2 regions of the Marinilactibacillus sp. GCM10026970 genome follow, and region 2 is predicted to be linked to the other one. Evidence: riboswitches for the same ligand, from Rfam matches in the RefSeq annotation. Region 2 holds a riboswitch; the other holds the start of a gene.
What was found. Region 2 has a riboswitch for FMN ahead of ribD (bifunctional diaminohydroxyphosphoribosylaminopyrimidine deaminase/5-amino-6-(5-phosphoribosylamino)uracil reductase RibD). Riboswitches for the same ligand answer to the same signal wherever they lie in the genome.

Region 1 (16,157 bases), on a different contig from region 2:
TTTCTATAGAATCTATGTCTAAAGATTGTTTGATTTCACTACGAACTTGTTCCGTAGCTGTAGCTGTCAGGGCCATTGTTGTTGGATGATTCAGTTTTCTTTTAGCTTCGCCAATTTTAAGATAATCTGGTCGGAAATCCATTCCCCATTGAGAGATACAATGAGCTTCGTCAACGACAAACAATGCAATGTCTTGTTGAGAAAGTTTTATCATCAAGAAATCGAACTGGATCATTTCTGGAGAAATATAAAGAAATTTCAACTTATGAAGATTTTTCATAATTCTTTTTTTTTCGTTTCTAGACGACAAGCTATTCAAAGCTGCTACTTGCCGTTCTCCATTACTTTTAAGTTTTTCAACCTGGTCTTGCATCAATGATAGTAGTGGTGAGACAATCAGAACCAGCCCTTCTTTTATATAAGCAGGTAATTGATAGCAGATTGATTTCCCACTCCCTGTTGGTAACATAACCACCGAGTCTACTTCTTGAAGGGCTGCTTGAATAGCTTCTTTCTGACCAGATCTAAAGGTTTTATAATTGAATTTTTCATAAAGTATCTGCTCTAGCGTTTTCTCTGCCATATCTAATCCTTTCAATCTCTACTAGTCTAAACCACATAAACATCAGATCTTCCTGATCTTGTTTTGCTTGTTTATAGGAATACTTGGAATTTTGTTCAAAGGCCCTATTTAAACGCTCATATTGGTCTACAGGAATATATGGCTGGATATTGAAGTCTGGATGAATAAGATAAATTTCAAGGATATGTTCTCTAATCGTATTTAACTTTAATTGCCTGACTTCTGAAATCTGTTCTACACTATACCCTTCATTTATCATCAAATACGTATCGTATGTACTTTTAGATAATCCGAGATATGTACGTTGATCTAGATATGCTACAAAATCATTTAATAAAAGACCTTCAGAAGCTTTAGATTGGATAATCAGTTTTTCGAAGGTATTGTTTAAGCGTACGTTCAATTCTACAGATTCCATTTCCAGGCTTTCCGCTAGTTGTCGATTAGTTTTTCCGATGATATCATGTCCAGTTAATTTTCCAACAATTATACTTGCTTCCTCTTCTGTAAACATTAAAAGTAAGTCATACAATTCGGTTGCCCACTGGAGAGCTAATTGAGCCATTGGTTTTTCCTGTTTGCTCAACCATTCTTTAACCGATTCTTGATCAATTGGTTCCTTAATGGAAGGACTATATTTTTTATTGTCATATCTTTTCTCAGAAAATATTTGAGAAATCAATTGAATTTGTAGATAAAATGAATTTCTGAGCGTGGCATTTTCAAGAGAACGAATAGCTGACGGGTACTTTTTATGTTCAAAATACTGAGTCAATGCTTTGTATCCAAGCGAAGTTAAAAGGTATCCATCTTCTTCATTACCTTGAAGTAACTTTTTAGAAGAAAGTATCTGTAGATAATGCTCTAAATGTTCTTTTTTTAATTCTTTGAATAGTCCGAAAGCAGGAAACAGCTGCTCATTTTCAACTTTATATAATATTGAAGGCGTTCTTCTTCCATGAAACACATGAATCAGTTGAGAGCTTTTTGATGGATAGTGGTTATTGAAAAAAGATAATAAAAAATATAAAAAGTATCGATTTTGAGTAGCCATAGTTCACCTCTTCTTCTTTTCAGAATACACGTTCAAATCCATTTTTTCAATATAAAAAAGGCGGTCATATTGACCCGCCTTTTGTCATAACTATTCGCTAGTTGATAAAGCTTAATTTTCATTTTCTAAAACATATCGTTTAGACTGTTTTTTATAAAGTCTGGTTCTTGATTTAACTAACCAAGGTTTAAGTTTTTGAAATGCCACGAAAAAGATGATGCCTACAACTGGACCTTTAATTAAATTGAAAGGAACAATTGAGTAGACTAGATACTCTCTAATCGGTCCAACACTGAACCCCATGACAGCCATATAAGCAGGAATTAGGAATACCCAATTCAAAAGAGCCATAACGACACTTAATGATAATGTACTTGCTATAGTAGCTAATACTTTTTCTCTAGTTCGTAATCCCATTTTCGTGATAATAAAGTATATGGGTAACGTATAAGCTAAAGAAGCGATAAACTGCGCTGAATCACCTATTGGTAAACCCATGTCTCCACCTTTTTGAACGAAAGATAGTAAAGAACGAATAAAGGCAATGGTCATACCTCCTATAGGTCCATACATATACATTCCGAATAATACTGGGAGATCACTAAAATCAATCTTCAGAAAAGATGCTCCGGGTAAAATAGGAAACGAAAACATAGAAATGATCCATGCTAGTGAAGCTAATACTGCGATACCAACTACTTTTTGCGTTTTGTTGCTTGACATTGAAAATCCTCCTAGAAGGATTCATCCTGGTTAGGGTATTGAACTTATTGATGCTTACCTCTATTTTGTTCCGACATTTCGAAGTGAGACTGGTCAGAGAATGCACTCTAGAAATGCAAAAACTCTGTTCAGTTCCACCTCAGGAAACGAACAGAGCTAAATAGACATAATGATTCAGTCAAAAAGCTCCATCTTCTTTATACCAGACTATACTGTCGGTACTGGAATTACACCAGTTCAGCAAAACAATTGTTTCGCTCGTGGACTTTACCACCGGTCGGGATTTACGCCCTGCCCCTGAAGATGAATCATATTATTTTTTGCTTATTTTTAATAAGCACATTACTATTATACAAAAATGTACAGAATTGTCAACAGCTCCGTTTAAAACGAATCAAAAGTACTCGTAGAATTTTGATCAATAGGTAAATGTATGATGAAGGTTGAACCTTTACCAAGTGTAGATTCTACACTTAAGCGCCCTCCATGTGCTTCAATAATACTCTGCACAACAGATAACCCAATTCCTGTACCTGATGCATTATCTGAATAATTTTTTCTAGATTTGTCTGCTTTAAAGAATCGATCAAAGATATATGGAACATCTTCTTTAGGGATACCCGTTCCTGTATCTCTAACTTCCATAATAACTTCTTCTAGATTTTCATCTTCAAATAACCTCAATGTAACCGTCTTGGCAGATTTATCCGTCATCCCGGTGTGTCTAATTGCATTATTAATTAGATTCACAAAAACTTGGTCCATCTTGTCTTTATCAATAGGTAATTCGATTATTTTTTCTGGAACGTCTAATGCTAATTTTACGTCGACTTCTGAAGCCATTTTATTGAATCTAGAAACGAGTGTACTCAAGTAACGGTTCAAGTTTAGAGAATCTTTTTCAATCTCAATAAATCCAGCTTCCATTCTTGATAAATCAAGCATTTCATTAACCATTCGATTCATCCGTTGCGATTCATCACTGATAATTTGAGCCATTTCTTTCTTCTCATCAATTGTCTCAGCTATATCATCAATAATCGCTTCACTATAACCCTGAACCATCACTAAAGGCGTTCTAAGTTCATGCGAAATATTATTGATAAAGTCAACGCGCATTTTATCTAATCTGTGTTCATGTGTCAGGTCCTTAGTGGAAACCAGAATGCCTCTAATTTCCAGAGTATCGTCTTCAATCAGAGGTAAGATCGTCACCTCATAATAAAATTCGACCATTTCAATATTGAACTGAGAAAATTTCTTTGTTTCAACAGCTTCTTTTAAGTTTAACTCTATATCAATATAGTCATCTTTCGTTGAAAAATCACCTTTTTCAACTTGATATTGCGTTAAGAATAAATCTCCAGCAGGATTGGAAAGAATCAGGCTCTGATCGGAATCATAATATAAAATTCCTGTATCAATACTTGTCATGATATGAGATAAAAGTTCTTTTTCCTGCCTGACCACGGTTCTATTTGTTTCGAGAGAATGCCCCATTTTATTCATTGCCATTGCAAGTTCAGATAAGTCATCTCTACCTGAGACCGGTAGTTGGTGGCTAAAGTCATCTCGTGCATAATCAAAGGCAATATTCGTCATGGCATTGATTGGTTCCGATATATGTCTACGTAAATATAAATAATAAGCGTAACTTAAAAATACGCTAAACAAAATAAGTAAACTTAACGCATAGAAAACTGTGCGTTCAACTTCAGCGATAAAAGACAAATCTGCATATGCATAAAATGTCAATTGTTCACCTTGAAAATTAATATGTTTGACGTGAAAGATATAGGGTATTTTACTTTCATATTCCGGATCTGAATCAGAACGAATCTGAGTTTCTTCACCAGACACGATCTTTTCAACTAAATTGGGATTGTTGATTACTCTCTGATAAATATCATCAGAAAATTGGAGATCCCACTCTTCTTCGTTATAAACATCTTGACCCTCAGAACGAATTGCAAAATTGAGCTTCGCATGAATAACATTAGCTTCCTGAAGATAAGTCATTATAAATTCAGGATTACTTTCAGAAAGGGTTTCTACGTTATGAATAAAGGATTCGTAGTCATTCAAATAGTTCTGCTTAATCTGTTGGGAATAGAATTGGGCATAAAATAAAGATGTGGCAACAAGAGATATAAGGATAAGTCCAGAAGTAATCAGCCAAACTCTTATCGCAACGATATTCAGCTTCATACTTCTATCCTACTCCTCTTCTTCATGAGGGTATGAGTTCAGTTTATATCCAAGCCCCCATACAGTTTCAATCATTTTAGCAGCGGTTTGGGATTCTTTTTTTAATTTTTCACGCAAACGTTTCACGTGTGTATCGACTGTTCTTAAATCACCAAAGAATTCGTATTTCCAGACTTCTCTTAATAATTGTTCTCTACCAAAAATCTGATCAGGAGAAGACATCAGATAGTGTAAAAGATCATATTCTTTCGGCGTCAGATTTACTGATCGGCCGTCAGCTGTTACACGTCTAGAATCGTTATCGATCTCAAGATGCGGTAAAGTCAATGTATCAGAGACATCGGCAGCTTTATTCATGCTTCCACTACCGGATTGAGTTCTCTTAAGAATCGCAGAAACTCTTAATACAATTTCTCTTGGACTGAAAGGTTTGACAATATAATCGTCGGCCCCGACTTCGAATCCCTGAATACGATTCAATTCTTCACCTTTTGCTGTAAGCATCATAATGGGTGTATCTTTTTCTTTTCGCAATTCTTCAGCAGCTTCGATTCCGTCCATTTCAGGCATCATAAGGTCTAAAAGAATTAAGTCGTAATCATTTTCTAGTGCTAATTGTAATGCGATTTTTCCGTTTTCAGCTTCGTCAATCTCATATTTGGCCTTTTCTAGATACATTCTCAATAATCTACGAATACGATTTTCATCGTCAACCACCAATATTTTTTTCGCTTGCTGTTCTGTACTGCCTTGTAATTTTTCATCCGTCACGATTAGACACTCCTTAGCACGTGATACTATTGACTTTATATTATAATACGTAACTAGTACAATATTATATCCTACTCAAGTTTAATTATAACTAAGATAAGATGAATGCGCCACTAATTCCAACTGGAATCGCTCTAGCCGATCTTATACGTCAAGAATCAATGATTAAACTTCTTCATCCACTAGTTGTTTAAGCTTGTTGACCTCAAATTGTTTGAGTTCTCTCCATACACCAGACTGCATGCCTTCTACCGTTAAAAATCCATAGTGAGTTCTAGTCAATTTTTCTACTGGATGTTTAATTGCCTGCATCATTTTCTTAACTTGATGATTTTTACCTTCATGAATGGTTAATTCAACAGTTGAGATATCTCTTTTTCTATCATAATCAATGATTCTTGCTTTCGCAGGAGCTGATTTCACCTTATCAAAAACAACACCTTTTTCAAGATGCATAACGTCTTCTCTTGTCATTCTTCCGTTTACTTTTGCGATGTACGTTTTTTCAACAGAATATTTCGGGTGCATCAATTTGTTTGCTAATTCGCCATCATTGGTCAGTAACAATACACCTGTCGTATCGTAATCCAATCGTCCTACTGGATAAATTCGTTCTTCAACTTCTTGGAGTAATTGAACAACCGTATCTCTATTTTTTGGATCATCAACTGTTGATACGACCCCTCTAGGTTTGTTTAACAAGAAGTATACTGGTTTCTCTTTTTGAATCGGCACATCGTCTACAGAGATCGTATCATGTTTTTTCACTTGGTATCCAAGTTCCGTCATGACTTTTCCATTAACTTTTACGCGTCCTTCTTCAATCATACTTTCAGATTTTCTTCTTGATGCAATGCCCGCGTGAGCCATGACTTTCTGTAATCTATCCATATAACTCCTCCTTCTATTTTTTATTCAAATGACTGCTGGAAACTTTCAAAAAATAAAGACGTTTCCTCAGTTTCTTCTTCCATTCTTAGCTCTGGTAATTCTGATAGAGTATTTAATCCAAAGTAATCTAGAAAATAATCCGTTGTACCATATAAAACGGGTCTTCCTGGCGCTTCAAGTCTTCCAACCTCTTGAATAAGATCACGCAATCTTAATTTATGGAGTGCTGTTGCAAGTTGCACACCTCTAATTTCTTCGATTTCCATTCTAGTAATGGGTTGTTTATATGCAATAATTGCTAGTGTTTCCAGTAAAGCCTTACTTAACTTCTGCATTAAGGGAGACTGAGCATAATTACTTACGACGCTAGAGTAGGTCTCTTTCGTAACAAGTCTATATTTATTGGCTGTTTCTATAATTGTCAAAGCACTCGTATCTCTAGAATTATAATCATTTAGCAATTTTTCGAGTGAAACAAGTACATGTTCTGTTGTAGCATTCGTGAGTTTAGCCATCTCCTTCAAAGTAAGCCCCTCATCTCCAGCCACAAATAACAGTGACTCATATACCGCCGTTTCGTTCATTTAATCCCCTCCCTCTCTACTAATAATCTAACCGATATAAGATAACTCGATATCCGAGTAAGTTTCTTCTTGAGTAAAAGCTACTTTGTTTTCTTTAATGAGTTCAAGTAAAGCAAGAAACGTTACGACGATGTCTTTTCTAGAATAGTGGCTAAACAACTCCTGAAAAGCGACTTTTGTTCTGTATCGGCCTCTAAGTTCTGATTCAATCCATTCCATACGATCTGCTACTGTTATTTCCTCTGTTTCAATCGTAGTCAGTTCCGGTTCTCTTAATTCGCTTCTTTTCATCACTGTTTTAAAAGCATCAATCAAATCTTGCAATTGTATTTCACCGTTCTCTAGAGGAACATTTTTTTGAAATTCAGAAACATCCGCAGGTTCTTTGGTGAAAAAAACAGATCTTTCCAGTTGTTTCTGGTCAAGTTGATTAGCAGCATTTTTAAATTTCCTATACTCAATCAACATATCCATCAATTCTTCTCTTGGATCTTCATGTTCAGGGATAAAGTCTTCTCCCTCTTCATCCCAGCTATCGTTACGTGGAACAAGTAACTGACTTTTGATAGACATCAGCGTAGCAGCCATTACTAAGTATTCTCCAGCAACATCTAATTGTAGACTTTTCATTGCGTGAAGATAATCCATATACTGAGCCGTAATTCTGGCAATCGGAATATCGTAAATGTCGATCTCATATTTATTGATCAGATGTAAAAGAAGGTCTAAAGGCCCTTCAAATACATCTAAGTTCACTTCCCAATTTTCACTCATATCTATTTTCCTTTTAGTCGCTTTAACTTAATCTTCAGTATGCCACTTTGTTATAAGAGAACTCGTTTCGATCGTTCCAACTAACTGTCTAGGTGAGAATTTTGCTGCTGCTGCGTCTAGTATCTGATGCGCTAGCCCTTCATCTCGGTACGATGGATTGATTGAAATATGTCTTACCAACACAAATTCATCTTCAACTTCAACACCGAGTACTCCGGCGAAGTCATTTGTCTCATCGCTTTTCCATAAATAAAGTTGACGATTGTCTTCTTGCTTATACCATTCCAATTCTTTTGTCAATCTCGTTGTTTCTTTAAGATCTGGCACATAAGATAATAGCCCCATAGTAATCTTATGGTAATCCGATTTGTATTCCGTTAACATACTCTACCTCCTCAAAGTGGTTTAGTATTTCGAGTCCACTGATTGCTCTAAGTTTAAAAAGTCTTCGTAGCGCTCTCTTCTGATTGCTAGGAAATCTTTACCATCTTCTACAAAAACAACAGCTGGTCTTGGTAGGCGGTTATAATTACTCGCCATTGAGTATCCGTAAGCTCCTGTACTCAAAACCGCTAGATAATCTCCTTGTTCCACCTCAGGTAACGATAGATCCCAAATCAGCATGTCTCCACTTTCGCAAGCTTTTCCTGCAATAGACACTTTTGTATAATACTGTGCGTAAACTTTGTTTGCCAATACACCAGTATATTTTGCATCATATAAAGCTGGTCGGATGTTGTCTGCCATTCCACCATCTACTGATACATATTTTCTAACTTCAGGAATCGTTTTTTGAGTACCTACAGTATAAAGTGTCGTTCCTGCTTCACCGACTATACTTCTCCCTGGTTCAACCCAGATTTCAGGCAACTCAAGACCAAGTTCTTTTGAATATTGTTTAACACTTCTCATTATACTGATAGCATAATCTTTGATGGGTAGAGGCGCATCTTCATTTGTGTACCGAATACCAAATCCACCGCCCACGTTCAATACTTTAAGATCAAAGTTAAAAAGATCTTGCCATTCTTTTGAATGTTGCATTAAACGCTCAATAACGGCTTCATATCCTGTGGTTTCAAAAATCTGCGAACCAATGTGGGCGTGCAATCCAATAACATCAATATATTTCAGAGATTGAGCTTCTTTAACCGCTTCTTTTGCTTGACCAGAGGCTAAATCGAAACCAAACTTTGAATCCTCTTGTCCAGTTGTAATATATTCATGAGTGTGCGCTTCAATCCCTGGAGTGATTCGAATCAAGACGTTTATTCTCTTTTGATGAAGCGTAGTGAGTTGATTGATCATATCCAACTCTGTAAAATTGTCCACAACGATACATCCAATGTCCGCATTTAAAGCTTCCACTAGTTCTTGATGAGATTTATTATTGCCATGAAAGTGAATCTTCTCTGAAGGAAATCCAGCTTTGACGGCTAGAAATAGTTCCCCTCCAGAGACAACATCTAAAGAAACAGATTCTTTAGCTAACATCTGATAAAGCGCTAGTGAAGAAAATGCTTTACTAGCGTAAGCTACTTGTGTTTCTTTTTCATATGAAGAAAATGCTTCTTTGAATTCATTTAGCCTCTCTTTAATGAGAGCCGTATCGTATACGTACAAAGGTGTTGAGTATTTTTCAGCTAAATATACGCTGTCTACACCACCAATTTCCAGGTGATTTTTATCATTAATTGTTGTATTTCCTGAAAACTCAGGAAGCTGTTTATTCTTGAATTGATCCATTATTTGATTCCCACATTTCTTTAGTCTCTATTTCATATAAGGTATATTCTTAAAGATTTTCATTATCCGTTTATTTTTATATACTCATGACAATAATACAGACATATACATCAAAAATCAAATTTACATTGAAGAATCAGTACCTTAGCGTTGCTCGTACTCGAAGATAATAAAAGATAGATGAAGATGTTCCAGACACCTTCATCTATCTTTTATTCTATCTAGTCTCAGTTCAATGATTAGACTTTAGCGACAAAATCTTTAACTAATGATTTAAAAGACTCTTTCACTCGTGTCGTCACTTCAACTACTTCATCGTGATTTAAATTACTTTGCATGCCTGCCGCATAATTTGTGATACAAGAAATTCCTGCAACTTTTAAGCCAGCATGTTTTGCAACAATGACTTCTGGCACAGTAGACATCCCTACAGCGTCGCCACCCATAGTACGAATCATGCGAATTTCAGCGGGTGTTTCGTATGTTGGTCCAGTTAAACCAAAGTAGACACCTTCTTTGATTTCAAGTCCGTTACCTTGAGCACATTCACGAATGATCTGTTGATATCCTTTATCATAAGCTTCTGTCATATCTGTGAACCTCGGACCAACTTCAGGATCGTTTTTACCCATTAAAGGATTAACGCCAGTGAAGTTCACGTGATCAGTAATAATCATCAAGTCTCCTGGATTAAACGATGTGTTTACACCACCTGCTGCATTTGTTACCACTAATGTTTCGATTCCCAAAGCTTTCATTACTCGAACAGGGAACGTTACATCTTCTAGCGCATATCCTTCATAAAAGTGGAATCGCCCTTGCATAGCTAGAACCAATTTACCGCCAAGTTCTCCATATACAAGTTGTCCTGCGTGCCCTTCTACAGTAGACACTGGAAATCCAGGGATGTTTTCATAAGGTATTGCCACTGGATTTGTTGCTTCTTCAGCTAATTCGCCTAATCCTGAACCTAGAATCAGACCAACAACCGGCTTTTCAATTCCATTTTCTTTTAAATAGGCTGCTGCTTTATCGATACTTTCTAGATACTCTTTTTCCATTAAAACTTCCTCCTGGTAAATCAAATTTGTAAGAGGTGCTCCCTCCACTTAATTAGATTGTTCTTATTTTAATTCAGATAAAAAACTAGATCCAAATCCTGTTGCATCCACATCAAAGTTTTCTGCTATAGTAGCGCTGATGTCCGCAAAGAATCCTTGTGGTAAAGCACCATTGTTTTCAAAACTAGGCGAATAGATCATGACAGGAACAAATTCCCTTGTGTGATCTGTTCCAGGATGCGTAGGATCATTTCCGTGGTCAGCCGTAATAATTAGTAAATCATCTTGTTTTAATTCGCTAATAATTTCAGGAATTCTAGCGTCGAATTCTTGAAGTGCATTTGCGTATCCTTCTACATCTCTACGGTGTCCAAACAAAGCATCGAAATCCACTAAATTGGTAAAACTTAGTCCATTAAAGTCTTTTTGCATAACCTCAATCAGTTTGTCTACTCCATCCATATTGGATTTCGTACGAACAGACTCTGTGATTCCTTGTCCATTGAAGATGTCATCGATTTTTCCGACTGCTACTACATCTTTACCGGCATTCTTTAATGAATCCAACACAGTATCTCCAAAAGGACTTAAAGCATAGTCGTGTCTGTTACTGGTTCTTGTAAATGCACCAGGCTCACCTAGATAAGGGCGCGCAATAATACGTCCAATCATATAAGGATCATCTTTAGTAATTTCACGAACATATTCACATATTTCATATAATTCTTCTAAAGGAATGATCTCTTCATGTGCTGCAATTTGTAATACTGGATCCGCAGACGTATAAACGATCAAGTCGCCAGTTTTCATTTGATGTTCACCGTATTCATCAAGAATAGCTGTTCCTGATGCTGGTTTATTCGCCACAATCTTTCTTCCAGTATGTTCTTCGATTTGATTGATCAAATCTTCAGGAAAACCTTCAGGAAATACTCGGAAAGGTTTTTTGATGTGTAAGCCCATTAGTTCCCAATGGCCTGTCATTGTATCTTTACCGACTGATTTTTCTTCTAGTTTTGTATAATATCCTATACTCGTTGGTGTTTCATCTATGCCTTCCAACGGTTCGATGTTACCAAGTCCAAGTGTTTTAAGGTTAGGTAATTTTAAATCTGTATTTTCAGCTATATGACCAAGCGTATGAGATCCTTCGTCATTAAAGGCTTTAGCATCGGGTGCTTCTCCGATGCCTACTGAATCCATAACAATTAAATGTACGCGGTTAAAATTCATTTACATTTCCTCCTGTTAGTTCATTTTTACCTATTTGCTTCTTAGGCTCTAGGGTGATACGTGTCATAGACTTCTTTTAATCTATGCTTTGTAATATGCGTGTAAATTTGAGTCGTTGAGATATCCGAATGCCCCAATAATTCTTGTACTACACGAAGATCTGCGCCATTTTCAAGTAGATGCGTTGCAAAAGAATGTCTCAAAGTATGTGGTGTTACATTCTGTGCAATCCCTGCCTGCAAGACCATTTTCTTGATTTTCTTCCAGACGCCCTGTCTGCTTAGTTGAGAGCCTCTTGGATTCAAAAAAACGTACGGAGACTCTTGAGAAGATTTCAGCGCAAGTTTTGGTCGACTATATTCAAGATAGTATTCTACCCATTTAACGCCTTGTTCTCCAATTGGTAAGATCCGTTCTTTATCTCCCTTACCAATTGTCTGAATTAAGTTCATTGATAGATGTAGCTCATCTAATCTTAAGTTTACTAACTCTGATATTCTGATTCCTGTAGCGTACATAACTTCCAGAATCGCTCGATCACGAATACCAATCTTGTTCGAAACGTCTGGTACAGACAGTAAAACATCTATTTGTTTGGTTGATATCACCTTGGGTAAGGTCTGAGCTTTCTTTGGTGTCTGAATATACAACATCGGATCTTCATTGGAGATGTTTTCTTGTTTTAGAAATTGATGAAATCTTCTTAAACTCGAAATCATTCTAATCAAAGAATTATCCGCTTTTTGACCTTCTTTTTGTGATTCCAGAAAATTTAGTATAAGGTAACGATTAATCTCATTCCAAGAACCAATCTTTTCTTTTTTTAGAAAAGTGATGTACTGGTTTAAATCCCGCTGATAACTTTCAATAGAATTTTTAGAGAGCCCTCTCTCGATTTTTAAAAAGGTGAGATAGTCTTCTAAGGCTTCTTTTCCTAGTTCAACTGACACTTTGCATATCTCCTTATTGATCATTATCAGCTTGTTTCAGACATTCTCCACATAGACCATGAAAAGTCAGTCGATGATCTTTTATTTTAAACTGATAAGTCTTCTCAATCTTTCTTTCAATATCGATCAGCATATCTTGTTCAACTTCATCAATTTTTCCGCAGTTCAGACATAACAAATAATGATGCTGATGGTTGTGTTCATTGTTGTTGATATCGTATCTTGCAATACCATCTTGAAAGGCTATTTTATTGATCAACTTCAGGTCAGTTAATAATTCTAGCGTCCGATAAACGGTTGCTAATCCAATACCTGTATGCTCTGATCGAACAGCCAAATAGATTTCTTCTGCACTTAAATGCTCTTTTTCAATCAAGACTTTCAAAATGATCTCTCGCTGAGGGGTCAGTTTGAATCCAGCTTTATATAGTTTTTGCTTAATTGATTGTATAGTCGTATCCGTCTTTTCCATCTTTATCCCCTTAGATCAAAACCAATATAGTTATCTACTAGACTTTTGTTTAATTATAATCAGTATAATCTAGAAAGAAGAGACTTACAACCATCTTCCAATTTTAATCTTCACGATCTTCTTGAGGATCTCTGATCAGCTTAGTCCCAAACTCATCTTGCTCAATTAATCTCTGTTTAAATAGTCTTCCAAGCGCTCTTTTAAACTGACCTTTACTAATACCAAACTGATTTTTGATTGCTTGTGGATCGCTCTTATCGTTGAATTTAATGTATTGGTCTCCAGCACGTCTAAGAACTTCAAGTATCATCGCCGCATCATCATCTAATACCTCATACGCTCTGGGTAACATAGAAACGTAGTAAACGCCATCTTCTCTTAGCCCAATAATACGACCAGAAACGTGTTCTCCAAGTCTAGGTTCACGCTCTCGCTCTGAAGGATGAATAAAACCGATATAGAGGTCTTCAGTAATAAAATACGTACCCGCTTTTTTTAATCGAAATGCGTAACCGTTAATATCTTTGTTATGCGCTTCTTTTTGACCAGTTTCTGAAATTTCATAAAAATCTTCTTCTTCAGCAAGTTGTCCCCACATACGATCCTGTTCATCAACTGAGACCGTCAGATAAAGTTTGTCTCCTTTTTTTGGCCATAAATGTCCTTCATATGGAAGATCATCAAGCGAAATAACTAGATCTTTATTATGCCAATTGACATTTACAAAAACGCCTAAAGATCTTTTAATATCTATAACTTCTCCCCAGCCAAAATTCCCTATTCTTACTTCAGGTATTTCAGTTGTAAACAATTGATTCCCACCTTTGTCTACATAACAAAAACCTTCAATTGTTTGACCTAGTTCTAGTTCTTCTTGGTTCATTGCTAAAACTTCATACGTAACACCATTATTTTGAACAAATGTGGCTTTTTCATTTTTATCTGTAACGATGCCCATAACGACATTTCCAAAATTAGACATAATTCCACTCCTTTTTTGTTTTCTATAAAATCAAAAGACGATGAGATCAGATCTTGGAGTAAGTCTTGTTTCTACTCCAGATCAGTTAGCCTCATCTGAAATTCAACTTATTCCAAGATCATTATAATCTCATCGTCTGATTGTGATCATTATTGACTGAACATTTTTACTGTAAAACGTATTAGATGGCTGTAGTTGCACCACGGTAGATAATTCCACGACGAGCATCAACTGTGATCAATTCGTTTTGTTCAATCAATCCAGTTGCATTCTCAGCTGAAACCACTACAGGAATTCCCATTGCGATTCCAATAACTGCAGCGTGAGAAGTTAATCCACCTTGTTCAACAACGATTGCTGCTGATTTTTCAATAGCTGGAAGGTAGTCTTTATCAGTATTTTGAACAACTAAAATGCCGCCTTCAACAGCTCTTTCATTCGCTTCGTCTGCAGTTGTCGCAACAATTGCTTTTCCGATGACTGATTCAGAGCCAACGCCTTGTCCACTAACTAACTTTGAACCAATTAGTTGAATCTTCATAACGTTTGTTGTGCCACGTTCTCCAACTGGTACTCCAGCAGTAATGATAATTAGATCGCCTTCTTTAGCGAATCCTTTTTCCATAGTTGTTTGAGTAGCCAAGTTAAACATGTCGTCAGTTGACGTAGGTTTTTCAGAAAGTGTTGGAATAACACCCCATTGTAGAGATAATCCACGTGCAGTTTCTTCAGAGAAAGTAATCGCTAGAATGTCTGCTTTAGGACGGAATTTAGAAATCATACGAGCTGTATGTCCAGATTCAGTAGCCGCAACGATTGTATTGATGTTCAGGTTACGTGCAGTGTGTCCAACTGCTTGTCCGATTGCTTCAGTCATATCACCTTGATCATATGCTTTAAGTGCGTATGCATCTTGCTCACGTAATGCAGCTTCCGTACGGATTGCAATGTTGTACATTGTTTGTACTGATTCTACTGGGTAGTCTCCAGCAGCTGTTTCACCAGAAAGCATGATTGCATCTGAACCATCAAAAATCGCGTTCGCAACATCTGAAGCTTCAGCACGTGTAGGACGTGGGTTAGCTTGCATTGAGTCAAGCATTTGTGTAGCAGTGATAACTGGTTTACCAGCAGCATTACAAATACGGATCATGTGTTTTTGTACGATTGGTACTTCTTCAGCTGGAATTTCAACACCTAAATCACCACGAGCAACCATTAAACCGTCAGAGATTTTAAGAATTTCTTCTAAGTTATCGACACCTTCTTGGTTTTCAATCTTAGGAATGATTTGTACATGTGTTTTGTCATTTTTTTCTAGTAAATCAGTGATTTCTAGAACATCTGATGGACGACGTACAAATGACGCAGCGATATAATCAATATCGTTTTCTAATCCGAATAAGATATCACTTTTATCTTTTTCAGTTAAACCAGGAAGATTTACTGAAACACCAGGTACGTTCACACCTTTTTTATTTTTAAGAATACCAGTATTTAATGCAGTTGTTACGATCTCACCATTTTCGTGGTCGATATCTGTAACTTGTAGATTGATTAGTCCATCATCCAGTAAGATGTTAGAACCAGGATTTACATCGTTAATCAAGTCTTCATAAGTAACTGAGAACTTTTCTGTAGTACCCTCTACTTCAGTCATAGAAACGCGGATCGTACTTCCTTTAACGATTTCGATTCTTCCATCTACCATGTTTTGAGTTCTGATTTCTGGACCTTTAGTATCTAACATGATTGCAACCAGTTTGTTTGTTTTTTCAGCCGCTTCACGAATGTTTTTAATACGAGCTAAATGTTCTTCGTGATCTCCGTGTGAAAAGTTTAAACGAGCAACGTTCATCCCAGCTTCCATTAACTTCGATAATGTTTCAACTGATTCACTTGCAGGTCCAATAGTACAAACAATTTTTGTCTTCTTCATAAAAAATAACGCCCACTTTCGTATATGTTTTATTTTTTGTTCTAATTTACGTCAACTAGTGCGTATCACATTTTCTGTTCGAATCTGTAAACAGTCTAGCGTACGTTGAATTCAAGTATGGAGTATTCTATTCTTAGGTGGAGATTTCTTCGTTTAGCTTGTAAAGATCTAGGTTCGGTTTATGTT
Region 2 (16,157 bases):
TCTATAAATTTAACTTCTATATTATTTAGAACTGGATATTTGTACTTAGCTGTATTCATTTTTTTACAACTATTGAAAAACGAAAGTTTTCACCGGTCATCTTCTAAATTAAAAGAAAGTCTTTATATAATCAGCTTGATTACTATTATTGTTTCAGGACCACTTATCGAAGCAACTCTTTTACCTAATTTTCTAAATTTCTCCTTGCCTTTATTTATTCCCTTCGGTCTTTATTTTTTTGCTGTTTCGTCATTTACTTGGAAGTTTTTCAAAATGTCTGCAGAAGAACGTAAAATTTGGGTTTTGTTATTAATACTAGCTTGGGGTGCTTTAATATTTGGAATAATAAATACCCTTTAATTAGGGTATTGAAGTTTCAAAATAAATAAAAGGAGGAAATTCAATGAAACATACAGATATACATGAAAAAAATGAGCAACTCAAGAAAACACTCACAGAAGAAAACAAAAAACAATTTGCTAAGATTGAAAGCTATATTCAATTTGGAAATACATTTAAAAATCCGATGGAATTAGAGACCAGACTGAATGACTTTCTTCACGAATTGATTGAAGCGCAAGGAAAGGGTAAGACGGTTAATGAATATGTAAATAATCAACCCAAAGAATTTGCAAGTAACTTTTTGACCAAGCTAAAAAATAAACCGCAAGAACTTCTAAAAACAATTGGTGTATTTTTATTTGTTGTACTCTTATTCAATTTTGCTTTAAATAGATTTTCAATAGATATTGTTGATCTTATTACGCTAACCGTGCAAACAGCTGCCTTCTGGGGAATTATGAAGAAATTGCTACAGTGGGATGTTTTTAGTGAAATGGATACACTGTTTAGAATCGTTGTTGGTGGTGCGTTAGCTGGTATAGCATTCGCACTAGTAGGGATATTAAGAGATCAAATGGTTTTTTTAACATGGCCAATTGAAATTCCTTTTGCTATTTTTGCAGGTATAGTATTTGTCGTTTCTTTAGTAGTGACAGTTCTGATGATTGTTTACAAGAATAAAAGTAAAGTAGACTGGTTTATGACCATGGTCTTCTTGTGGGGTTCTTTGATAATCGGAACACTGAATTACCTGTAATAAAATTTAGGAATGACGGTAGAGTAGAAAGAGGCGAACTATGAAGCGTACAGAAAGTGTTAAAGAAATGACTGAACGCAATGAAGAGATTAGTAAAACTTTGTACATAGAAAATCAGAAGTACTATGAAAAATTAGCAGATTATGTTAGATACGGTAGTTATTTCAAAAATGAAAAAGAAATAGAGGAATTCTTATTACAAGTACTAGAAGATATACTTCAAGCTCAAAAAGAAGGTGTGTCAGCTGAAATTTACTTTGGAAAAGATCCAAAATCCTCGGCAGATGAATTATTAGCTACCTTAAAATTTGATTGGCTTGGAATTTTGAAAACGTTTGGGGTTGTATTTAGTTTCTACTTTTTCTTTGCTTTCGCAGTAGGAAATTCAAGCGTCGATATTATCAGCTTTGTGGTTCGAATTTTGGGTATTACGATTGCTGTAGGGATGATAGTTAATATCTTACAGAAAGGCATCTATACAAAGCGGAATTCCAGAAAAAACCGCCTGCTTTCTAAATTGCTTATAGGTCTCATTCTTCTACCGATCATTCTATTAGAGTTTTTCTTTAAAACAAATTTATTTGTTATTGAATTCCCCTACTTATTAGTAGCCAATCTAGTATTCTTAGCGGCGTTGATGATAACGTGGAAATATTTTAAAACACCGAAAGAAAAACGGGATATCTGGTCGATATTAATGATGGCTACTTGGGGTTCACTTTTTATGGGTATCATGAACCATATTGTAATGCCGTTCTTAATCAACAGATAATGTTCTGATAAGAGGAGTAAATAAATATAATAATCTGTGAGCATATAATACTAATTAGAGGTAATTCCTATGTTACGATATAGTTGCGAAAACTTGTCTGATGGAAGTTGACCACATAATCATTAATGCGCTTTTATGAATCTTAACTCTTTTTTTAGGAAGGTCATTTATAATAAAACAAGAAGATAAACAGGATGCATAAAAAACGGAACATAGGAGGACGATCGTTTGGAAATCGGGATAGATAAAATTGGGTTTTATACCCCTGAATTTTTTATAGATATGGAAAAGTTGGCTGAGGTTAGAGGTGTCGAACCGGCTAAGTATACGATCGGAATTGGTCAAGAAAAAATGGCTGTAGCGCCATTGTCTCAAGATGCGGTAACCATGGCTGCGAACGCAGCACTTGAAGTTTTGAACGAAGAAGATAGAGAAGCTATTGATTTTGTTTTATTAGGAACAGAATCTGGAGTAGATCATTCAAAATCTGGGGCTGTGTGGGTACACCGTTTAACTGGTATCCAAAAATATGCACGTTCGGTTGAATTGAAACAGGCTTGTTATAGTGCGACAGCTGCAATCACAATGGCTATGGGACACATCTCATTGCATCCTGAACGCAAAGTGCTTGTATTAGGAACAGATATTGCAAAATATGGTTTAAATACTGGCGGAGAACCAACACAAGGTGCGGGTGCTGTCGCAATGGTCTTATCTGCTAATCCTCGCATTTTAGCACTGGATACGGATAGTGTATCTATGTCAGAAGATATTTCGGATTTCTGGCGCCCACTACACTCGGACTATGCCATAGTAGACGGCAAGTTCTCGAACCAAGCTTATCTGAACTTCTTAACAGATGTCTGGGGTGAGTACAAAGAAAGAAACAACCGGGACCTCAGTGATTTTGAAGCACTATGCTTCCATGTACCGTACACTAAAATGGGTAAAAAGGCATTAAAAGCTTTAACGGAACACGCTTCTGAAGAAGATGCTACTCGTCTGATGGGATATTATGAGCCAAGCATTTCTTACAACAAAGCAGTCGGAAACATTTATACAGGATCTCTTTATTTAAGCCTGTTATCTTTACTAGAACAAGGACCTGAACTTCCAGAAAACGCACGTATCGGTTTATTCAGCTATGGTTCTGGCGGGGTTGGCGAATTCTTTAGTGGAAAAGTCAAATCTGGTTACAAAGAACACATGTTGAAAGACGAACACGAGGCTTTGCTCAACAAACGTCGTGAATTATCTATAGAAGAGTACGAAAACATTTTACAACAAGCCTTGCCAAAAGATGCAACAGACATCGAGTTAGACGTTCTAGAAACAACTTCTGGTACGGTTGTACTGAAAGGTGTTCAAGCGAACATTCGTCATTACGGTAAAAATTAACCAGACGACTGAACAATGTGGATTCAAAAGCTATCTTTAAATAAAGGAGACGTTTCTTTTATGCAAAAAGTATATATAGCAGGTGCTAAGCGAACACCAATCGGTTCATTTTTAGGTGCTTTAAAAGACGTATCTGCTTCAGATTTAGGAAAAACGGCTATTGGAGGAGTATTAAGTCAAAGTGGCATCAATCCTTCAGAGGTCAATGAAGTGTCTTTGGGAAACGTTTTGTCTGCTGGTCAAGGTCAAGGTGTGGCTAGACAAGCTTCGATTAAAGCTGGAATACCGGAAACGACTCCTGCTTATAGTACGAATATGGTCTGCGGTAGTGGACTCAAAACGGTCATGAATGCTTTCACAGGTATTCGCGCAGAAGAATACGACGTTGTTATAGCAGGTGGAACCGAATCGATGAGTCAAGCACCTTATTTGTTGCCAGGTCGTACACGTGACGGAATCAAGATGGGGAACTTCCAGACAATCGATCACATGGTTCATGACGGTCTGACAGACGCGTTTGAAGGTTACCATATGGGTATAACAGCTGAAAACATTGCAGAACAATACAAAATATCTCGTGAAGATCAAGATGCTTTCGCATATGATTCTCAACAGAGAGCATTGACTGCAGTAGATGAAGGTACGTTTAATGATGAAGTTGTACCTGTCAGTTGGACTTCAAGACGTAAGCAAGAAATCACTGTAGATACAGATGAATATCCAAATCGTAATGCTAATCTTGAAAAGATGCAGTCTTTGAGACCAGCATTCAAGAAAGACGGTACAGTAACTGCAGCAAATGCTTCTGGTTTGAACGATGGCGCAAGCGCAACGGTCATCGTGGGCGAAGACTATTTGACGCAACACGACATCCAACCGCTAGCTGAAATTGTAGCAATCGGTCAAGGTGGTGTCGATCCATCTATTATGGGGATGGGACCAGTACCTGCCGTAAAACAAGCGTTGAAAAAATCGGGTCTGTCTTTTGAAGATATTGATCTTCTAGAGTTGAATGAAGCTTTTGCCTCGCAGAGTCTAGCTGTGATTCAGGAATTATCTGAGGCTTTTGAAGTAGATAAAGAAGCGTTAAAACAAAAAACCAATCTTCATGGTGGCGCAATTGCTTTAGGCCATCCAATTGGTGCAAGTGGAAACCGTATCTTAGTGACTTTGTTATATACATTGAAGCGCAAAGGTCTAAAATATGGGATCGCTTCACTTTGTATCGGTGGCGGAATGGGTGCTGCTGTAATCATTAGAAACACAGATGTTGATTAAACAAAAAAAGAAAAACTTTCATTTTGAAAGTTTTTCTTTTTTTGTTTTTAAATGGATTTTTAGGGTGACGTTTGTCAATGATTTCAATATAATCAAGGTATCGAATAGATTGCAAAACAAGTTTTGATGAGGAGACAAGCATGAAATTAGCGAAATGGGTGATCTTGTCCTTGTTTTTAATGGGATGTAGTAGTCCAAAAACAAATGAGACCGTCGAGCCAGTAGAAGAAACGAATGAAATCATTAGTGTAGCGTTAACAGAAACAGGCGATATTGATCAAAAGTACTTATTTGATTCTTCAGATGAAGGTGAACTAGAAATTGTCAACTCGATGTTGTCTACTGCAACCCAGATGGATGGAATCGTAGATATGATAGATCCAAATTATAAAATGGTTTTTGAAGGGGAAGATGATGAATCTGAAACCTATTCTATCTGGTGGGAAGAAGATCCAACTCAGCTCTCTTTAATGGATTGGGTAGATACACATACGGTTTTCAGGCTCGAAGGAGAGTCTGCACGTCAGTTTGAAGAACTGATAAAGTAAAAAATAGAAGGTCCTCTAAAACTAAATTAGAGGACCTTCTATTTTAATTATTCTGCATCTTTTTTAGCCAGTAAATCTCTAATATCTTCTAATAATTCTTCTACAGTAGGCGCTTCTACAGGTGTCTCTTCTGGTTCAGGTTTGTTTCTAAGAGTTAGTGTATTGATAAACTTAATCATAAAGAAGAGGACCAGTGCAATCAGTAAAAAGTTGATAACGGCTTGTAAAAATTGTCCGTACCCTAGTGGTGCTGAACCAATTGTTAAAGATAAATCTGCTATTTCTGCTTCGCCTGTTAAAGCAACAATGATTGGTGTAATAATAGATTCAACAAGAGAGTTCACAATAGCTGTAAAGGCAGATCCCATCACAAGCCCGATTGCTAACTCCAATACATTTCCTCTAGCAATAAACTCTTTAAATTCTTTAATCATGTTCAATTAAAATCCTTTCTAAAAATAAAATTACAAATACACCTTTTCATTCTACTGAAGAATGAGTAGATTTTCAAATTTTACTATTTTCCTTTACGTGATTTTTACATAAAATTGATAGAAAGTCCCTTTAGAAAAAGGGTATACTAAATCTCCAGAAAACGGAACTTGTACAAAATGCAGTGGTTTGTCATAGAAACAAGCTCGATTGTTCGTGTTTTAATATGTGTTTTTAGAAAAATGTTCACAAAATTGAGTAGACTTTTGTAATATCGAATGTTACTATTTTAGATGGACAAGAAATATGCATATTTGAAATAATTGTAAAGTTGTACTTAGTTAAAACTAGGAGGAAAAAATTTTGTCTAATAAATGGTTAAAAGGTTTAGGAATTACTTTTGCTTCAACTCTAGTACTAGCAGCATGTGGAAATGGTGGAGACGACAACTCAGCTTCTGAAGAAACAAACGAAGATGGAAACGTAGCGATTGAAGAATTATCTGTTCAATTTGTGCCTTCACGTGATCCAGAAGAAATCGTAGCTGCAACTGCACCTTTAGAAGACATCCTTAAAGACGAGATGGCTGATTTAGGATATGATATTGACAACGTTAAAATCGATGTCGGTACGGACTATGAAGCTGTTGGGGAAGCAATGTCTGCGGGTTCTGTAGATGTTGGATTCTTACCTGGTGGAACATACGTACTTTATGATGATGGAGCAGATGTTATTTTAACGTCAACTCGTGCAGGACTAAACAATGATTCAGAAGATCCTGCTGAATGGAATGCAAATAAACCAACTGACCCAACGGACGAGCAAGTAACTTACTATCGTTCAATTTTAGTTGCGGGCCCTTCTGCGAAAGGCCGCGAATTAGCAGACAAAGTAAATAATGGCGAAGAATTAACATGGGAAGATTTAGACTCTGCTTCTTGGAGTGTTATGAGTTCTTCTTCTTCAGCTGGATACATCTATCCAACAATCTGGATGCAAGAAAATTACGAACAATCTCTATCTGACTTGAGCCAAATCTCTCAAGCAGATTCATATGGAACTTCAGTATCTCGTCTTGCGACTGAACAAGCAGACGTTGCAGTAATGTATGCAGATGCTCGTCGTGACTATGTTGAGGATTGGGAAGGTACTTTTGGCGGAGAAGATACAATCTGGGATTCTACAGATGTAATTGGCGTAACACCTGGTATCTATAACGATACAATTAGTGTGAGTAAAAACTCTGACATTATGACAGATGATTTAAAAGCTGCACTACAAGATGCGTTTATCAACATTGCGAATACAGATGAAGGTAAAGAAATCATCTCAATCTACTCTCACGAAGGATACGAAAAATCTGAAAGTTCAGATTACGATGTAGAACGTGAAGCACAACAAATCCTTAGAGATTTGACAAACTAATCAATAGAAGTCATTAAACTTAATACTCAATACCCAAAGATCAAGCTAGGAGACTCAATCTCCTGGCTTTCTTTTTGAGTATGTCTTAGAAAGGACAACGTGAATTATGATCGAATTTATTAATGTAAATAAAACCTATCCGAATGGGGTTACTGCATTAAAAGACGTAAACTTGAAGATTGAACAAGGAGAATTTGTAGCGATTATCGGCTTGTCTGGAGCAGGTAAATCTACTTTGATCCGTTGTATTAATCGGATGCATGAAATCAATGAAGGTACATTAAATGTAGACGGAGTAAATGTAAGTAATTTAAAAGGAAAACAAGTGAGAGACTTCCGCCGTAAAATCGGTATGATTTTCCAATCTTTCAACCTTGTAACGAGAACGACTGTATTAAACAATGTACTGGTTTCTTCTGTTCCAGAATTGTCTTTTTGGAGAAAAACATTAGGATTATTTCCTAAAGAGAAAAAGATTGCAGCTCTTGAAGCATTGGATAAAGTCGGTATTTTAGATAAAGCTTACAACCGTGTAGATCAACTGTCTGGTGGACAGCAACAGCGTGTAGCACTAGCGCGTACGTTAGCTCAGAATCCTTCAATCATCTTAGCGGATGAGCCCGTAGCTTCTTTGGATCCGGTAACGGCAAAAGTTGTTATGGACGATTTCAAACGTATCAATCGGGAAATGGAAATGTCTATTTTGATCAATATTCACCATGTTGAACTAGCTTTGGAATACGCAGACCGCGTTATCGGCGTTCGTAAAGGTGAAGTGGTTTATGATGGGAAATCAGAAGATGTAACACAAGATGTATTGAACAACATCTATGGTAGTTTGACTGAAGTTCCGCACATGGATGATCCTGAAGAAGCAAAAGTGTAAGGAGGAGAAACATTGGAAGAAACAGTTTACGATAAAATTTTCAAGCCGAAAACTTATACATTGGAAAATGGTAAAACAGTCAAACAAAGAGCTTCTAGAACACCATTGATTCTCTTGCTTGTGCTGATTGCTACGTATGCTTCATTTAGAACGACGGGCGCAGACTTATCTTTATTATGGAAACGTGGTAACCAGTTTTTTGTTATTATTATTGGAATGTTCCCACCAAACTTTGAGTTTCTTTCAAACATTTGGGAACCCTTATTCGATACCATTCAAATGTCTTTATTAGGATCGCTTGCTGGTGCGCTAGTAGCTGTACCGTTAGCCTTACTTTCGTCTAGCAACATCATTAAAAATACATTCGTTAATGGATTCTTTAAGTTCTTTTTAAGTATTTTAAGAACTTTACCTACATTGGTTCTGGCACTAATTTTTACCTTTTTATTCGGATTAGGGACAATGGCAGGGATGTTATCCATTTTCATCTTTACGTCTTCTTACGTCGGAAAACTAATGTATGAACACATTGAAAATGTGGACATGGGCGCTTTTGAAGCAAATGAATCAATGGGATTATCAAAGGTAGAAGCTTTCAGATATGCGATTATTCCAGAAGTATTACCAACATACTTGTCAGTATCACTGTATGCATTTGAAGGAAACGTTAGATATGCGGCAATTTTAGGATACGTAGGCGCTGGTGGTATTGGTCTGGTTCTTAACGAGCGTCTGGGCTGGAGAGACTATCCTAGTGTGGGAATGGTTCTTTTAGTTTTGATGATCGTAGTGTTCATTATTGAACGGATCAGCGAATACTTCAGACGTAAATTGTCTTAGAGAGGAAGAGTTAAATGAACGAAGCAATTCAAACACAATATAACAAAGCTCCAAACCGTAAATTGTACTTTGTGACAATATCAATCATTATACTGGCTCTTCTGATCTGGTCATTTATAGGGGTCGATATTACAGGTTTAGATCAAAAGGGGACAGGTCTGGCAGTCAACATTGTCAGAGGGATTGTAACGCCAGATTTAGAATTCTTATTCGACTTTTCAACTCAAGGTGTACCGTATCTATTGTATGAAACTATTGCGATCGCTTTACTGGGAACCGTATTTGGTTCCTTGCTGGCTATTCCCATTTCATTTTTGATGGCGCCAAGTGTAGTCAGTGGACCAGTGGCTTATATCACAAGGCTGGTTGTAATCTTTATTCGTACGATTCCATCACTTGTTTACGGGATTATGTTTATCCGTGTAACAGGTCCAGGCGCTTACGCAGGGGTACTCACGATGTCGATCACTTCGATTGGTATGATTTCTAGGCTGTACGTCGACGTTATTGAAAATCTAGACCGTGGTGTACTAGAAGCAATGACTTCAATGGGTTGTACTACGTATCAGAAAATTCGTTATGGTATTTTACCACAGCTATTTTCAAGTTTCCTATCAACAACGATTTATCGTTTCGATATGAACTTGCGTGATGCGACGATTTTAGGATTGGTTGGTGCTGGTGGTATCGGTGCACCACTGATTTTTGCCATGAGATCTTACCGTTGGAACCAAGTTGGATCTATTTTGATTGGGTTAGTCGTACTGATTCTTTTAGTGGAACTATTCTCAAACAAACTAAGATCTAGATTAGTTAGCGGAACAAAATAAAATATAGTATACTCGAGAAGTTGCATCTTGGAAAAGATGCAGCTTTTTATTATAATTGGAAAGCGCCGGTTTTGAATAATTATACCGTGCTGCGGAGGGTTTAAATGAATACCAATAAATTATTTTTTAAATATGTCAGTTTAAATGTTTTAGGTATGATCGGAATTTCTTTGTATATTCTAGCGGATACTTTTTTTATTGCACAAGCTTTGGGCTCCAACGGGATCGCTTCTTTGAATTTAAGTATACCGGCTTACGGTGTGATCCACGGTATAGGGTTGATGCTAGGACTGGGTGGTGCTTCACGCTTTAGCATACTGAATGCACAGCGAAAAACGAAAGAAGCCCGAAGTGTTTACACACAATCCCTTCTATTTGGATTGATTGTGGGCATTGTGTTTTCTATTATAGGTGTCATAGGAGCGGACAATATTGCACGCATGCTTGGTGCTAATAACGAAACGTTCGCGAACACATCCATCTATCTGAGAACATTACTATTCTTTTCTCCATTTTTTATTTTGAATAATGCCATGCAATCTTTTGTTAGAAATGATGGAGATCCGTCACTAGCAATGTACGGTATGTTACTGGGCAGTTTCTTGAATATTGTGTTGGACTATATTTTTATTTTTCCATTGGATATGGGGATGTTTGGAGCAGCTCTAGCAACGAGTATTGCACCGATCAGCAGTTTGGCCATCTTAAGTATGCACTTTAGATGCCCAACGAATCAGCTGAAGTTTGTATTTCAAGGGATTCAGCTAAAAGTGATGAAAGATATCTGTTACTTGGGTGCAGCTGGATTTATCAATGAAATTGCGGCAGCGGTTGTTATGTTTTCCTTTAATACCATTATTTTTACGCTTGAAGGAAATTTAGGATTAGCCGCATACGGTATTGTCGCCAACATCTCCTTTGTTGTCTTATCCTTGTTCACGGGGGTCGCACAAGGGGCGCAGCCGCTGTTAAGTGATAGCTATGGGCTCAAAGATTTAGACAAAATGAAACACGTATTAAGACTGTCAATAGCCACTGCGCTTTCTATTAGCACGCTAATTTATGTCTCGACTTTTGTATTTAGAGACGGTATTGTCTCTGCTTTTAATAGTGACCAGAATCTTCACGTAAAAGAGATGGCGATTGTTGGTCTTTTAATTTACTTTATGGGATTTTTCTTTGCTGGCGCAAATACAATTTTGACGACGTATTTCAGTGCAACAGATCAACCAAGATTAGCTTTATTCTTTTCACTGCTTCGAGGTGGATTTATTATCATTCCAGTTGTTTTACTACTGAGTTACCTGTATGGAATGACTGGTGTGTGGTCTTCTTATGTAGTAGCGGAAGCCGTAGTCGTCGGTTGGATCATGATCAAGATGAATCCAAAAAAACGGATTAAGCAGAAAAAAATTTCTACAAAATAAATTTATAACTAAATCAACCGCTGATTTGTTCAGTTACAGAACAGTTAACGGGTGTTTTTTATAGGATAATAGCTTTTAGAGACTTATTACATTAATAATTAAACATACGAAGAAAAATAAGCGTACAATAAATCTATCTTTTAGTTGAAAGGATTTGAGAGGATGGAAAAGTATATTGTGCTACTTCGAGGAATCAATGTCGGTGGAAAAAATAAAGTGAAGATGGCAGACTTGCGTACTGAGTTATTAAAAGAAGGATTTGAAACTGTTCAAACTTATATTCAAAGTGGAAATATAGTTGTTGAATCTAATCTATCCAGTAAAACCATCACCCAGAAAGTAGCGACTCTACTAACCCAAAAATTCAAATTAGATACGACTTCAGTAAAAATATTGACGTTAAGTAAAATCGTTTATGAATCCATTGTAATGGAAGCTCCTGAAGATTATGGGAAAATTGATCAGACGGTGGATTATCGTTACGATATCTCTTGATAGACATTACTGCTGAAGAAGCTATGAAAGAAGTTGATACACGTGACGGGATTGATCAATCTTGGTGCGGAACAAATGTAATCTATTACAGTAGACCTGGACCAACGCATCCGGATTATGCTAAAAGTGCATTAAGCAGACTTGCAAAAAAAGATATTTATCAGTCAATAACTGTTAGAAATTGGAACACAACCACAAGGCTATGGGAAATGATTCAAACCTGACACTTTACAATAAAAGTAATCATATAATCAGGAACTTCTAGTAGAGAATTGAGTAATTTCAAATGTATTATGATGTGTGGAAATTTACAAATCTTTCTATATTTTAAATAAGTTAAATACAAGAATCGATCTTAATCACTGTATATCAATTTTGGGGCTGAAATGCATTTCTAAGTATCTATTCAAAAGGATTTAACAGACATCAAACTTTCGTATTAGGGGACTGCAATGGTGGAAATGATTAATAAATAATTAGCTTTTTTGAAAATAGAAATAGGTATACAGAAGAAAAAGTTGTTGACAAAAGATTTTTGACTCTTTATTCTTGAGTTACAAAAGTGAATAGTCTTCAGGGCAGGGTGAAAGTCCCTACCGGTGGTAAAGCCCACGAGCCGTAAGGCAGATTCGGTTAAATTCCGAAGCCGACAGTACAGTCTGGATGAAAGAAGACATTGAATGATATAGTGAATATTCTGAGAGTCTGTAATTATTGACTTTTAGGATAATAGCTAGTTGTATTCAGAATGCCCTGGGAAAAATTTTTTTCCAGGGTTTTTAGCGTTCTCTACTGTATAGGAACAACCGTATACTAGGAGTCTGTTTATTTGAATACCACTAATTTCAAAAGCCAAGCCCTGAATCTCATAAAGATTTGGGGCTTTTTTGATGGAAGGAGAATCTATATGGACAGAGTCTATATGAGAATGGCACTAAAGTTAGCAGAAAAAGGAAGAGGAAAAACTTCACCAAATCCGCTCGTAGGAGCGGTTATTGTTAAAGAAGGAAGCGTCATAGGTCAGGGATATCATGAACAATATGGGAGACCGCACGCTGAAGTTAACGCTATTAAAACCGCCACTGAGCCGGTGGAAGGCGCAACCATTTATGTCACACTTGAACCTTGCGTACATTTTGGGAAAACGCCACCGTGTACGGATTTAATTATTGAAAGCAAGATAAAAAAAGTCATCGTAGCTGCAATGGATCCCAATCCATTGATGGCCGGGAAAGGCATTCAACTTCTCCGAGAGGCTGGTATTGAAGTAAGAGAAGGCATACTTCGAAAAGAAAGTGAAAAATTAAACGAGGTATTCAATAAATTTATTACAACTCAAAAACCCTTTGTCATTATGAAGTATGCAATGACGTTAGATGGGAAAATTGCTACTGAATCAGGAAAATCCAAATGGATTTCATCTGAAAAATCCAGAAATCATGCGCATAAAACTAGAGGACAGGTAGCTGCAATATTGATAGGGATTGGAACGGTACTTAAAGATGACCCGCTACTAACTTCTCGCATTGAAGGGTTGTCGAATCCTATAAGGGTTGTACTAGATAGGAACTTGAATATACCAGAGTCATCAAAGCTTCTTCAGACTTTAAATCTAGCGCCTACGATTATTGTTACATCCGAATCAGCTTGTGTAGAGAAAATAGATCGACTGAAGCAAAAGGGTGTGCAGGTTTTATTGATGCAGTTAGATGACGGAACATTCGACTTCAAAAAACTAATGACGCTTTTAGGGGAAGATGGTATCGATAGTCTATTGATTGAAGGCGGGGCTTCAATTCACGCAGCGGCATTTGAAGCAGGTGTCGTAGATAAAGTTGCCGTGTACATTGCGCCTAAAATATTCGGAGGTCAAAATGCCTTATCGCCTATTGGGGGGAAAGGTATTCAGAGGGTCAGCGCAGCTGTGGAACTTAAAACGTATGAGTTAAGCCAACTAGGAGAAGATATCTTAATAGAAGGATATTTGTAAGAGGAGGAATTGAGGTGTTCACAGGAATAGTTGAAGAAATTGGAATAGTGACAAATATCAGGAAGTCTCGAAAATCTAGCCGAATAACCATTAGTGCGAGTAAAACCTTACAAGGAACAAAAATCGGAGACAGCATTATGGTTCAAGGTGTGTGCTTGACCGTAGAAAAAATGACTGCGCAAACCTTTGAAGCAGATGTCATGGCTGAAACAATGACTAGAACAAGTTTTCAACAGTTAACGAATCTATCTCGTGTAAATTTAGAACGTGCATTAACTTTAGAAGTACGGTTAGGTGGCCATATGGTCAGTGGACACATTGACGGAACGGGCATCATTAAAAGTTATCGACACGAAGAGAATGCAGTTTGGGTAACCGTAGAAACTGGATTCGAAAGTCTCAAGTATATAATCGAAAAAGGATCTATTTCTATAGACGGCATTAGCTTGACTGTCGTTTCAGTAACAAACACGACATTTTCTGTATCCATCATTCCACATACTGCTGAGGAAACTACATTGCTCAAACATACCGTGGGTGATTTGGTTAATTTAGAATGTGACCTTATTGGGAAATACGTAGAAAAACTGCTGAAAGTATCAAGTGAAAAAGCAATAAATCAGTCTTCGATAACAGAGAGTGTTTTATTGAATGCTGGATTTATTTAGATGGAGGCATAAGTATGTTCAATGATATAGAAGAACTAATTGAAGATATTAAAAACGGAAAAAATGTCATTATCGTAGATGACGAAAATAGAGAAAATGAAGGAGATATTATCTGCGCAGCAGAATTTGCAACACCAGAAAATATTAACTTTATGGCTAAATATGCTAGAGGACTCATCTGTATTCCTATGACACGAGAATATACAAATAAATTCGACTTATCTCAAATGGTTAGTCGAAATACGGATGACCATGGTACGGCCTTTACCGTTTCAATTGATTTTAAAGACACAACTACAGGAATATCAGCCCATGAAAGATCGCTCACAGCATTAAAGCTTGTGGAAGAAAAAACAGAAGCTAAAGATTTCAAACATCCGGGTCATATGTTTCCACTTGAAGCAGTAAAAGGAGGTGTTCTAAAAAGAATTGGGCACACAGAAGCGACAGTCGACCTCGCACGTCTTGCCGGCTTAAAGCCAGTTGGATTGTGTTGTGAAATCATGAACGAGGATGGGACGATGGCGAGAAGAGATGACCTGATTGGTTTCGCGGCTGAGCATGAGTTGAAAATTGGTACGATCAAAGATTTAGTGGAGTATCGAAAGAAAACGGAACAAATAATGCGTAAGGATTCTGTTGCGAAACTGCCAACGAAGTACGGAGAATTCACGATACACTCTTATCAGCATGCTTATACAAATGAGCATCATATCGCGCTTGTAATGGGAGATCTCAGTGACGGAGATCCGGTGTTGTGTAGAGTGCACTCGGAATGTCTGACAGGAGATGTTTTTGCATCGAAAAAGTGTGATTGTGGAGAACAATTAGACTTAGCTATGAAGAAGATTGCAGATGAAGGTAGAGGGATTCTGCTATATATGAGACAAGAAGGTAGAGGCATAGGTTTGATCAATAAAATTAGAGCATATGCTCTACAAGATCAAGGGCACGATACGATTCAAGCCAATATACTACTAGGATTACCAGTCGATGCTAGAGAGTATCATGAGTGTAAACAAATTTTCGATGATTTAAGAGTTAATCGATTAAATTTGATGACAAACAATCCTTTGAAAGTATCTAGTTTAAAAGCCTATGGATTAACGATTGAAAATCGAGTACCTATCAGCATAGAATCAAATATCTATGATCAAGATTATCTACGAACAAAAAAAGAAGAAATGGGTCATTACTTATAATGATACCTTGTATGGAGGAAAAAATATGAAAGTATTAGAAGGAAATTTGATTGCAGAAGATTTGAAAATTGGAATTGTCATTGCTCGATTCAATGAATTTATCGGATTTAAATTATTAGACGGGGCAGTAGATGCACTCATTAGACATGGTGTGAAGGAAACGGACATCAATGTTGCTTGGGTACCAGGGGCGTATGAAATTCCGTTGGTGTCTAAAAAGATGGCGGCTACAGGACAGTATGATGCAGTCATTACACTTGGTGCGGTTATTAAAGGATCAACTTCACACTATGATCATGTTTGTGCTGAAGTATCGAAAGGCGTGGCTTCAGCTTCTGATAGTACAGGCGTACCCGTATTATTCGGCGTACTCACAACGGATACGATCGAACAAGCGATTGAAAGAGCGGGGACCAAAGCAGGAAATAAAGGCTTTGAAGTAGCTATAGGAGCTATTGAAATGGCTAACTTGATGAAACAATTTTAAGAGGAACATGAAAAGAAAAATGAGATAAAGCAGGCAATATTCGTTAAAATAAAAAGAGATTGGGACAAAAGTTTCTGATTAACATTGTTTCGCAAAATCAGACAAGTAGAAAAGCCTTCAAATCAAGGGATAGATATCCTAGATTTGAAGGCTTTCTTCTATTTGGCTAGTTTTGTCCCAGCCTCTTTTTTGTAAAATGACTATAATTATATGAATTTTAAAAAAGAAATTGACAATCCTTGTGACGAATTGTATCGATCAAGATAAAGCGTATGATGAAATTATCTATAAACACCTGAAATTGTATGTTATAATTCTATAAAAATTAAGCGGTTACATAAAGGGAGCGGTTAGATTGACGGATTTTTTAAATAAAGGTG

Region 1: linked by a shared signal. The riboswitch ahead of ACFP65_RS11345 (ECF transporter S component) and the one ahead of ribD (bifunctional diaminohydroxyphosphoribosylaminopyrimidine deaminase/5-amino-6-(5-phosphoribosylamino)uracil reductase RibD) in region 2 are both predicted to bind FMN.

What each region holds. Positions count from the first base shown of each region.
Region 1 covers NZ_JBHSUL010000034.1:111,448-127,604, forward strand. The annotation lists gene ACFP65_RS11335 (RecQ family ATP-dependent DNA helicase) at 1-583, opposite strand, end outside; gene ACFP65_RS11340 (helix-turn-helix domain-containing protein) at 549-1,637, opposite strand; gene ACFP65_RS11345 (ECF transporter S component) at 1,749-2,360, opposite strand; FMN riboswitch at 2,547-2,669, opposite strand; gene ACFP65_RS11350 (sensor histidine kinase) at 2,745-4,568, opposite strand; gene ACFP65_RS11355 (response regulator transcription factor) at 4,578-5,339, opposite strand; gene ACFP65_RS11360 (pseudouridine synthase) at 5,505-6,230, opposite strand; gene scpB (SMC-Scp complex subunit ScpB) at 6,251-6,814, opposite strand; gene ACFP65_RS11370 (segregation and condensation protein A) at 6,842-7,588, opposite strand; gene ACFP65_RS11375 (GNAT family N-acetyltransferase) at 7,616-7,972, opposite strand; gene lysA (diaminopimelate decarboxylase) at 7,994-9,334, opposite strand; gene ACFP65_RS11385 (purine-nucleoside phosphorylase) at 9,574-10,395, opposite strand; gene deoB (phosphopentomutase) at 10,459-11,628, opposite strand; gene xerD (site-specific tyrosine recombinase XerD) at 11,670-12,578, opposite strand; gene ACFP65_RS11400 (Fur family transcriptional regulator) at 12,592-13,050, opposite strand; gene ACFP65_RS11405 (S1 RNA-binding domain-containing protein) at 13,154-14,032, opposite strand; gene pyk (pyruvate kinase) at 14,214-15,971, opposite strand; gene pfkA (6-phosphofructokinase) at 16,105-16,157, opposite strand, start outside.
Region 2 covers NZ_JBHSUL010000002.1:93,194-109,350, forward strand. The annotation lists gene ACFP65_RS00810 (hypothetical protein) at 1-360, shown strand, start outside; gene ACFP65_RS00815 (hypothetical protein) at 404-1,099, shown strand; gene ACFP65_RS00820 (hypothetical protein) at 1,140-1,871, shown strand; gene ACFP65_RS00825 (hydroxymethylglutaryl-CoA synthase) at 2,100-3,269, shown strand; gene ACFP65_RS00830 (acetyl-CoA C-acetyltransferase) at 3,330-4,547, shown strand; gene ACFP65_RS00835 (hypothetical protein) at 4,688-5,095, shown strand; gene mscL (large conductance mechanosensitive channel protein MscL) at 5,143-5,529, opposite strand; gene ACFP65_RS00845 (phosphate/phosphite/phosphonate ABC transporter substrate-binding protein) at 5,891-6,952, shown strand; gene phnC (phosphonate ABC transporter ATP-binding protein) at 7,059-7,838, shown strand; gene phnE (phosphonate ABC transporter, permease protein PhnE) at 7,851-8,678, shown strand; gene phnE (phosphonate ABC transporter, permease protein PhnE) at 8,693-9,508, shown strand; gene ACFP65_RS00865 (MATE family efflux transporter) at 9,613-10,935, shown strand; gene ACFP65_RS00870 (DUF1697 domain-containing protein) at 11,098-11,430, shown strand; gene ACFP65_RS00875 (hypothetical protein) at 11,427-11,654, shown strand; FMN riboswitch at 11,996-12,109, shown strand; gene ribD (bifunctional diaminohydroxyphosphoribosylaminopyrimidine deaminase/5-amino-6-(5-phosphoribosylamino)uracil reductase RibD) at 12,338-13,420, shown strand; gene ACFP65_RS00885 (riboflavin synthase) at 13,435-14,088, shown strand; gene ACFP65_RS00890 (bifunctional 3,4-dihydroxy-2-butanone-4-phosphate synthase/GTP cyclohydrolase II) at 14,103-15,290, shown strand; gene ribE (6,7-dimethyl-8-ribityllumazine synthase) at 15,316-15,777, shown strand; gene ACFP65_RS00900 (glycosyl hydrolase family 95 catalytic domain-containing protein) at 16,133-16,157, shown strand, end outside.